Linked DNA regions of Pyxidicoccus trucidator. Each later gene encodes a partner of the first gene's protein in a complex. Links are inferred from orthologs where the notes say so. Each region holds a gene or a part of one and is shown in the gene's direction. Other genes may lie near its edges.

Region 1 (2,930 bases):
CCCGCGGTGCGAAGCATGCTGGACAAGCTGGAGCGGGCCGGCCTCATCGAGCGCGGCCCTGACAGACTGACCGTGTATGACACGGCCAGACTCCACGACTACCTCCAATACCTGGAGATGAAGTGGAAGTTCGGAGACCTCTAGCGTGAAGCTGCGAGTCCTCGGCTGCCACGGCGGCGAGCTGCCCACCTGCAAGAGCACGTGCTTCCTCGTCGATGACGTGCTCGCGCTCGACGCGGGGGCGCTGACGGGGACGCTCTCGCTCGAGGAGCTGTGCCGCGTCGACCACATCCTCGTGGGCCACAGCCACTTCGACCACGTGAAGGACCTGCCGCTGATGGCGGACCTGGTCATCGGCCGCCGCGACAAGCCCGTCACCATCCACGCCTCTCGCGAGTGCGCCCGCGCCCTGCGCGAGAACATGTTCAACAACGCGCTCTGGCCGGACTTCACCCGCATCCCCACGCGCGCCAACCCCGTCCTGCAGATCAAGACCTTCCGCGCGGGCGGCACCTTCGAGGTCGGCCCCTACACCGTGCGCAGCGTGCCGGTGAGCCACCCGGTGGAGTCCTGCGGCTTCATCATCTCCAACGGGAAGAGCACCCTCGCCATGAGCGGCGACACCGGGCCCACCGACAAGCTCTGGAAGGCGCTCAACGAGACGAAGAACCTCAAGGCGCTGCTGCTGGAGACGTCCTTCCCCAACAAGCTCCAGTCGCTCGCGGACATCTCCGGCCACCTGACGCCCTACACGCTGGAGCAGGAGCTGAAGAAGTTCCGCCGCAACGGCGCCTCGGTGATGCTCTACCACCTCAAGCCCGCCTTCGTGGCCCAGCTCAAGAAGGAGCTGTCCACCCTGCCCGTGGACGTGCTCGAGCTGAACGACATCTTCGAGCTGTAGTCCCGAAGCCCGGCTCTCAAGCCAGGCTTCGGACGTAGACGCGGCGCGCCACACGGAACGGTTGACGGCTGGGAGCCGTCGGATTAACCCCGCCCGTGTCATGGCCTGGTTCTCCAAGAAGCCCCGCATCTCCATCACCCCCGCCGCCGAGCAGCCGACCGAGTCCCGCCCGTCCCGTATGGAGGGGCTGTGGGCGAAGTGCGAGACCTGCGACGAGATCATCTACCGGCAGGACCTGGAGAAGAACTGGATGGTGTGCCCGCACTGCGAGCACCACCACTACTGGCCCGCCCGCTCCCGGCTCGCCACCCTGTTGGACCCCGACAGCTTCGAGGAGTTCGACAAGGAACTGGAGCCGCAGGACCCGCTCGGGTTCAGCGACTCGAAGAAGTACAAGGACCGGCTGAAGTCCTCGCGAAAGAACCTGGGCGAGTCGGATGCCTTCATCTCCGGCGTGGGCCGCATCGAAGGCCACCAGGTGTCCGTGGGCTGCTTCGTCTTCGAGTTCATGGGCGGCTCCATGGGCTCGGTGGTGGGCGAGAAGGTCACCCGCGTCTTCGAGCGCGCCCATGAGCTGAAGTGCTCCGCGCTCGTCTTCTCCGCCTCGGGCGGCGCGCGCATGCAGGAGGGCATCTTCTCCCTCATGCAGATGGCCAAGACGTCCGCGGCCATCGCCCGCTTCCGCACCGGCACGCGGCCCTACATCTCCGTGCTGCTCAACCCCACCACCGGCGGCGTCGCCGCGTCGTTCTCGTGGCTGGGAGACGTCATCCTCGCCGAGCCCAAGGCCCTCATCGGCTTCGCCGGCCCGCGCGTGATTGAGCAGACCATCCGTCAGAAGCTGCCCGAGGGCTTCCAGCGCTCGGAGTTCCTGCTGGAGCACGGGATGATCGACAGCATCGTCCACCGCAAGGAGCTGCGGACGAAGCTGGGGCAGATTCTCGGCCTGCTGGGCTGAGCCCGCGGCACCCACACCGGCATGAGCGCCCCCCGGACGCCACAGGAGGCGCTGGCCTTCCTCGCGAAGCTCAACCCCTCGGGCATCAAGCTGGGGCTGGAGCGTGTGCGCGAGGCGCTGGCCGCGCTGGGCCACCCGGAGCGGCGCTTCCCCGCGCTGCACGTGGCGGGCACCAACGGCAAGGGCAGCACCTGCGCCTTCACCGCCACCGCGCTCCAGGCCGCCGGGCACCGCGTGGGGCTCTACACGTCCCCGCACCTGGTGCGCGTCAACGAGCGCATCCGCGTGGACGGCGTGGACCTCTCCGACGAGGACTTCGGCCGCGCCATCCTCGAGGTGCTGGAGCGCTACCCGTCCGCCGTCTCCGAGCCGATGACGTACTTCGAGTTCGGCACCGTGGTGGCCCTCTGGCACTTCGCCCGGGTGGGGGTGGACGTGGCCGTGCTGGAGACGGGACTGGGCGGGCGGCTGGACGCCACCACCGCCGCGAGCCCGGTGGTGACGGCGATTACGCCCGTGTCCTTCGACCACATGGAGTACCTGGGCCACACGCTCGCGGCCATCGCCGGGGAGAAGGCCGGCATCCTCAAGCCCGGCGTGCCCTGTGTCGTGTCGCGGCAGGAGCCGGAGGCCCTGGAGGCGATTGTCCGCAAGGCCGGTGAGCTGGAGGCCCCGCTGTGGGTGGAGGGGAGGGACTTCGCGGGCGAGGCGCATCCGGACGGGACGCTGTCCTACCGAGGGCCCTCCTGGTCTCTGGACGGGCTGACGCTGGCCCTCCGTGGCCCGCACCAGCGGCAGAACGCGGCGGTGGCGCTCGCCTGCCTGGAAGCCCTCCACGCGCGCGGAATCCCGGTTCCCCTGGAGGCCGCGCGGACGGGGCTGGCCTCGGCGCGCTGGCCGGGGCGGCTGGAGGAGGTGGGCGGGCAGCCCCCCGTGCTGCTCGACGGCGCCCACAACCCCGCGGGTGTGGAGGTACTGCTCGCGTCGCTGCGCACGCTGTATCCGGGGCGCCGCGTGCACCTCGTCTTCGGTGTGGTGGCGGACAAGGACCGGGGACCGATGATGCGGGCG
Region 2 (2,988 bases), on another replicon or contig:
CCGAGCTCGACCTGGGCGGCGCCTGGGTGGAATACGCCAACCTCCTCACCCAGCTCCGTAACGCCGCCGAGGTCCTCAAGACGGGCACGGTGAGTGAGGTCAGCGTCAACAGTGAGAAGGTGCTGACCGTGATGCGGCTGGTGTCGCCAGAGTACTTCCTGGTGCTAGCCCTGCGCGCGGACGGCAACTTCGGCAAGGGGCGCTATGTGCTCCGCGTAACGGCCCCCAAGGTGCGCGCCGAGCTGTAGTCGCGCGCCCTGTCAGGCAGTCGTACGGCCGGCGGATCCGCTCGCTCCTTTCCCCTTCCCTTGGAAGGGGGGCATGGGCTACACACCCCCGACTTTTCAAGCTTTCGAAGCTTTGAGTGTGAAGGAGCGGGTCCCATGGCCGGGTTCATCGATACGTCCGAGTTCCGCAATGGTCTGAAGATCGAAATCGACGGTGAGCCGTTCGTAATCGAGTACTTCCAGCACGTGAAGCCCGGCAAGGGCTCCGCCTTCGTGCGCACGAAGATTCGCAGCCTCCTGTCCGGGCGCATGCTGGAGCCCACCCTCAAGTCCGGCGACAAGGTGGGCCTCCCGGACATCGAGGAGAAGGACATGCAGTACCTGTATGTCCAGGGCGATGAGTACTACTTCATGGACACCCGCAACTACGAGCAGACCTTCCTCAATGAGAAGGTGCTCGGAGAGGCGAAGAACTTCCTGAAGGAGAACATCAACGTCTCGGTGCTCTACTGGAACGGCAAGGCCATCTCCGTGAACCTGCCCAACTCGGTGGACCTGAAGGTCATCAAGTGCGACCCGGGCGTGCGTGGCGACACCGTGTCCGGCGCGCTCAAGCCCGCCACCATGGAGACGGGCTTCACCGTCAACGTCCCGCTCTTCATCAACGAGGGCGACGTGCTCAAGATCGACACGCGTGAAGGTGGCAAGTACCTGACGCGCGTGGCCACCGGCGGGTAGTTCGCGCAGCCACGGCGACTTCGAGGGAGAGGACGCGACAATGGCAACGAAGCGCAAGACGACCCGGGCGTCCGAGCCCGCGGGCACGCAGGCCGCCTCCGGTGGCGCGCGCGACGCGGGCAACACGTCCCTGGACGTGGATGCCCTGCGGCAGATTGTGGAAATCCTCGAGGCCTCGGACGTGACGAGGCTGGTGTGGAAGCGCGGTGAGGAGAAGCTCTTCATCCGCCGCGGCCATGCCCCGGAGACCACCATCGTCCACCATGCCGCGCCGGCTCCCGTGTCCACGGGCCCGGGCGTGGAGTACACCACCCCCTCCGCCGGCCCCAGGGTCGCCGCTCCGGCTCCCGCCGCGGCCGCCCCGGCCCCTGCCGTGGAGAAGCCCGGCCACCAGGTGACGAGCCCCTTCGTGGGCACGTTCTACCGGACGCCGGCGCCGGACCAGCCCGCCTTCGTGGACGTGGGCTCGGTGGTGAAGAAGGGCCAGGTGCTCTGCATCATCGAAGCGATGAAGCTGATGAACGAAATCGAGTCCGAGGTGTCCGGCCGCGTGGCGGAGATCCTCGTGGAGAATGGCCGCCCGGTGGAGTTCGGCCAGGCGCTGTTCCGCATCGAGCCGGCCTGAGAGTGCCGCGCGTTGCCCCGCGCTTTCGCGGGGTGCGCGCTCCTCGGACGGCCTCTGACGGGGAGACACCCACGTGTTCAAGAAGGTGCTGATCGCCAACCGCGGGGAGATTGCCCTGCGGGTCATCCGCGCCTGCCGCGAGCTGGGCATTGCCACCGTGGCGGTGCACTCCACGGCGGACGCCAACGCGCTGCACGTGCGCTTCGCCGACGAGGCGGTGTGCATCGGCCCTCCGTCGTCGAAGGAGAGCTACCTCAACATCCCGCAGCTGCTCTCCGCGGCCGAAATCACCCGGGCGGACGCCATCCACCCGGGCTACGGCTTCCTGTCGGAGAACGCCGAGTTCGCGGAGGTGTGCGAGAACTGCAAGATTCGCTTCATCGGCCCCCGGCCGGAGATGCTCCGGCTGATGGGCAACAAGGTTCGCGCCCGCGCGGCGGCGCGTGAGGCGGGCCTGCCGCTGTTGCCCGGCAGCCCCGGCACGGTGAAGGACCCGCGCGAGGCCGAGCAATTCGCCCGGGAGATTGGCTTCCCCGTCATCCTCAAGGCGGCCGCCGGTGGCGGCGGCAAGGGGATGAAGATCGTCCGCGAGCCGAGCGCGCTGGCCCAGGCGTTCTCCACCGCGCAGGCGGAGGCCGTGGCGTCCTTCTCCAACGGCGACCTCTACATCGAGCGGTACGTGGAGAAGCCGCGCCACATCGAGTTCCAGATTGTGGCGGACGAGCACGGCAACATCATCCACCTCAACGAGCGCGAGTGCTCGGTGCAGCGCCGGCACCAGAAGCTCATCGAGGAGAGCCCGTCCCCCGCGCTCACGCCGGAATTGCGCCAGAAGATGGGCGAGGTGTCCGTGCAGGCGATGCGCAAGCTCGCCTACAACAACGTGGGCACCATCGAGTACCTCCTGGACGAGCGCGGCGAGTTCTACTTCATGGAGATGAACACGCGCATCCAGGTGGAGCACCCGGTGACGGAGCTCGTCACGGGTATCGACCTGGTGCGCGAGCAGATCCGCATGGCCTACGGCCACCCCCTGCGCTTCAAGCAGGAGGACATCCAGATTCGCGGCCACGCCATCGAGTGCCGCGTCAACGCCGAGGACCCGATTACCTTCGCGCCCTGGCCGGGGAAGATTACCGGCTACAGCGTGCCGGGCGGCTACGGCGTGCGCGTGGACTCGGCGGCCTACGAGAACTACACGGTGCTGCCGCACTACGACAGCCTGCTGGCCAAGCTCATCGTCCACGCGGAGGACCGTGAGACGGCCATCCGCCGCATGCAGCGCGCGCTGGGCGAGTACGTGATCGAGGGCATCCGCACCAACATCCCCTTCCACCGGGCCGCCCTCGCGGAGGAGTCCTTCCAGGAAGGCCAGTACGACACCCGCTTCGTGGAGCG
Region 3 (3,152 bases), on another replicon or contig:
TCAAGGCGGCCTGAGCCGCTGAAGTCGCGTGGCGCACCCCGGCCGTTCCCTTCCAGGCGAAGGGGACGGCTTTTTCATGCCCGCGTGAGTGAAAGAGGGGGCCCGCCGCCACGACTCCACCTGCCCCTGAACCACCCCGGAAGACTGCCGCCCCGCCCCCGCCGCGCACGATGACCACTTGCGTCGTAAGCGCCAAGGGCTGGCTGCTCGCCCGGCGTGTAAGCGTGTGGGGCCCGTCACCCCGAGTGGTGGGCCTTCGTCACTGGCGCCGGGGATGTCTCAGGCCTCGCACTCGGAGGGTGAGTCGGTGAACGTGCCCAGCTCGGGAATGGTGAGGGCGCCGGTGTCGGTCAGCGTACCCACCAGCGGCGCCCGGCCCTTCAGCCGCAGCTCGACCTGGCGGCCGCGCACGCTGTAGGTGCCCTTCACCTCCCGAAGCCGTGGCACCCCGTCATCGCCCACTTCCTTCAGCCAGAGCACGGCCCGGCCGTTGCGCTGGAAGCGCAGGCCCTGGAGGGTGCCGTAGACGCCCACGCCCGGGCCAAACCAGGACACGGCGGGCAGGAGCAGCCGCACGTCGGACTCGCGCTCCGGGGAGCGGCCCAGCAGGCGCTGCCAGCCCAGGGTGTCGCGGATGGGGTCCAGGTCGCTGTCCACCTTCGCCCGGGCCAGCCGGCGCGCGTCCAGCTTCACCGACTGGGTGAGGTGCTCGACGATGACGTCCCGGTGGGCGCTGTACTCGCAGACCTTGCCTTGCTTGCGCAGCAGGCCCAGGGTGGCGGCGACGTTGTAGCGGGCGAGCGCATAGTCCGGGGCCTGCCGGGTGGCCTCCTGGAACTTCTCCAGGGCCTCCGGGTAGCGGCCGGCCTGGTACAGGCGGAAGCCCTCCGTGTTGAGCGCCTTCGCGGCAGGGGCGGGCACGGCGGCCGTCAGGGCCAGGACGAGGAGCAGCGGGGCGGAGAGCATGTACCTCCGACGGAGGAAAGGGCCGGTCGATTCTACTTCTACGCGGTGCGTAACCTCTTGCGCGTTGAAAGCGGCCATACCGTGGTGCTAGTCCCGCGCCATGGCAACCAGTACCAGCTATGCGCTCGACTTCGAGCGTCCCCTCATTGAGCTGGAGAAGAAGATCGAAGAGCTCAAGGTCCTGTCCACGAGCGGCTCGGTGGACTTCTCGTCGGAGATCTCCAAGCTCGAGAAGAAGGCCAAGAAGCTCCAGACGGAGATCTTCAGCGACCTGACGCGGTGGCAGGTGGTGCAGATGTCCCGGCACCCGAACCGCCCGTACTTCCTGGACTACGTCCACTACCTGTTCACCGACTTCGTGGAGCTGTGCGGCGACCGGTGCTTCGGCGAGGACCCGTCGATTGTCGGCGGCTTCGCCCGCTTCGACGGCAGGCCCGTGATGGTGATGGGCCACCAGAAGGGCCGCAACACGAAGGAGAACATGGCGCGCAACTTCGGCATGCCGCGCCCGGAGGGCTACCGCAAGGCCCGCCGCCTGATGGAGCTGGCCGAGCGCTTCGAGAAGCCCATCCTCACCTTCGTGGACACGCCGGGCGCGTACCCGGGCATCGGCGCGGAGGAGCGCGGGCAGGCGGAGGCCATCGCCGTCAACCTGGAGGTGATGAGCGGCCTCAAGGTGCCCATCATCTCCACCGTGGTGGGCGAGGGCGGCTCGGGCGGCGCGCTGGCCATCGGCGTGGGCAACCGTGTGCTGATGCTGCAGAACAGCGTCTACTCGGTCATCTCCCCGGAGGGCTGCGCCTCCATCCTCTTCCGCGACGCCACCAAGGCGGACAAGGCGGCGGACGCGATGAAGCTCACGGCGAAGGATTTGCTGGAGATGAAGATCATCGACGAGGTGGTGCCCGAGCCCGCGGGCGGCGCGCACAGGGATCCGGCGAAGGCGGCGGACGCCCTGGGGAAGACCCTCCGCAAGCTCCTGGGCCAGCTCGCCGAGCTGTCACCCGATGAACTGGTGAAGGACCGATACGAGAAGTTCCGCGCCCTGGGCGTGTTCTCCGGGCGCTGAAGTCACTACTCCTGGGCCCGCATGCGACCTCTCGTTCCACCCCACGTCGAGACCCTCAAGCCCTACGTCCCGGGCAAGCCGATTGAAGAGACCGAGCGCGAGTTCGGGCTCAAGGGGGTCATCAAGCTCGCCTCGAACGAGAACCCGCTGGGCCCCTCGCCCCGCGCCGTGGAGGCCATGCGCACGGCCGCCGGTGCCACGCACCTGTACCCCGACGCGACGTCCTTCCACCTGGTGCGTCGGCTGGCCACGCACCTGGACGTGAAGCCCGAAGAGGTGGTGCTGGGCAGCGGCTCCAACGAGCTCATCGAGCTGCTCATCCGCACCTTCACCACGCCGGAGGACGAGATCCTCCTGTGCAAGGGCTCCTTCTCCGCCTACCGCATCTCCGCGCAGGCCCACGGGCGGCCCTTCGTGGAGGTGCCCATGCGCGAGGGCTACCAGTACGACCTGGAGGCCATGGCCCGGGCCGTCACCCCGCGCACGCGGATGGTGTTCCTGGCCAACCCGGACAACCCCACGGGCACCGCCTTCAGCCGGCGGGCGCTGGAGGCCTTCCTGGCCGCGGTGCCCCCCGAGGTGATGGTGGTGCACGACGAGGCCTACTTCGAGTTCGTGGAGTGGCCCGAGTACGCCAGCGCGGTGGCGCTGTTCCGCCAGCACCCCAACCTGGTGGCGCTGCGCACCTTCAGCAAGATTCACGGGCTGGCCGGCGTGCGCCTGGGCTACGGCGTCATGGATGCGAAGCTCGCGGGCTACGTGCACCGCACGCGCATGCCCTTCAACCTGACGGTGGTGGCGCAGGCGGCGGGGCTGGCCGCGCTGGAGGACACCGAGCACGTCCAGCGCACGCGCGACGTCAACCGCCAGGGCCTGAGCTACTACGCCGAGGAGCTGCCGAAGCTGGGGGCGACGCTCACGAAGAGCCACGCCAACTTCGTCTTCGCCGACTTCCCGCGGCCGGCGGTGGAGCTGTACGAGCAGCTGCTGCGCAAGGGCGTCATCGTCCGGCCCTTCGCGGGGCAGGGCTTCCCCAACAGCCTGCGCATCTCCGTGGGGACCCCCGCGGAGAACGCGCGCTGCGTGCAGGCCCTGAAGGAGATTCTCTCGTGAGCAC

What was found.
Region 2: the proteins of accD (region 1) and accB are in contact, whole or in part, in a solved structure (PDB 8UXZ), measured with the Escherichia coli proteins. The link is inferred for Pyxidicoccus trucidator from one-to-one orthologs.
Region 3: the proteins of accD (region 1) and G4D85_RS19340 are in contact, whole or in part, in a solved structure (PDB 8UXZ), measured with the Escherichia coli proteins. The link is inferred for Pyxidicoccus trucidator from one-to-one orthologs.

Annotation. Positions count from the first base shown.
Region 1 is NZ_JAAIXZ010000011.1:176,719-179,648, reverse strand. It holds accD (acetyl-CoA carboxylase, carboxyltransferase subunit beta), read left to right. Parts: upstream 1-1,001; coding sequence 1,002-1,859; downstream 1,860-2,930. Other genes in the region: G4D85_RS28780 (bifunctional folylpolyglutamate synthase/dihydrofolate synthase), read left to right, coding at 1,881-2,930; G4D85_RS28790 (MBL fold metallo-hydrolase), read left to right, coding at 146-901; G4D85_RS28795 (cyclic nucleotide-binding domain-containing protein), read left to right, coding at 1-144.
Region 2 is NZ_JAAIXZ010000002.1:575,077-578,064, forward strand. What follows is about bases 36-2,797. They hold accB (acetyl-CoA carboxylase biotin carboxyl carrier protein), read left to right. Parts: upstream 36-1,005; coding sequence 1,006-1,590; downstream 1,591-2,797. Other genes in these bases: G4D85_RS08835 (roadblock/LC7 domain-containing protein), read left to right, coding at 36-248; efp (elongation factor P), read left to right, coding at 384-965; accC (acetyl-CoA carboxylase biotin carboxylase subunit), read left to right, coding at 1,664-2,797. Also shown: more of G4D85_RS08835, read left to right, coding at 1-35; more of accC, read left to right, coding at 2,798-2,988. UniProt on the Escherichia coli protein: This protein is a component of the acetyl coenzyme A carboxylase complex; first, biotin carboxylase catalyzes the carboxylation of the carrier protein and then the transcarboxylase transfers the carboxyl group to form malonyl-CoA.
Region 3 is NZ_JAAIXZ010000006.1:290,995-294,146, reverse strand. What follows is about bases 125-3,050. They hold G4D85_RS19340 (acetyl-CoA carboxylase carboxyltransferase subunit alpha), read left to right. Parts: upstream 125-1,066; coding sequence 1,067-2,035; downstream 2,036-3,050. Other genes in these bases: hisC (histidinol-phosphate transaminase), read left to right, coding at 2,057-3,050; G4D85_RS19345 (tetratricopeptide repeat protein), read right to left, coding at 280-966. In the rest of the region: G4D85_RS19350 (ArsA family ATPase), read left to right, coding at 1-14; more of hisC, read left to right, coding at 3,051-3,148; cmk ((d)CMP kinase), read left to right, coding at 3,145-3,152. UniProt on the Escherichia coli protein: Component of the acetyl coenzyme A carboxylase (ACC) complex. First, biotin carboxylase catalyzes the carboxylation of biotin on its carrier protein (BCCP) and then the CO(2) group is transferred by the carboxyltransferase to acetyl-CoA to form malonyl-CoA.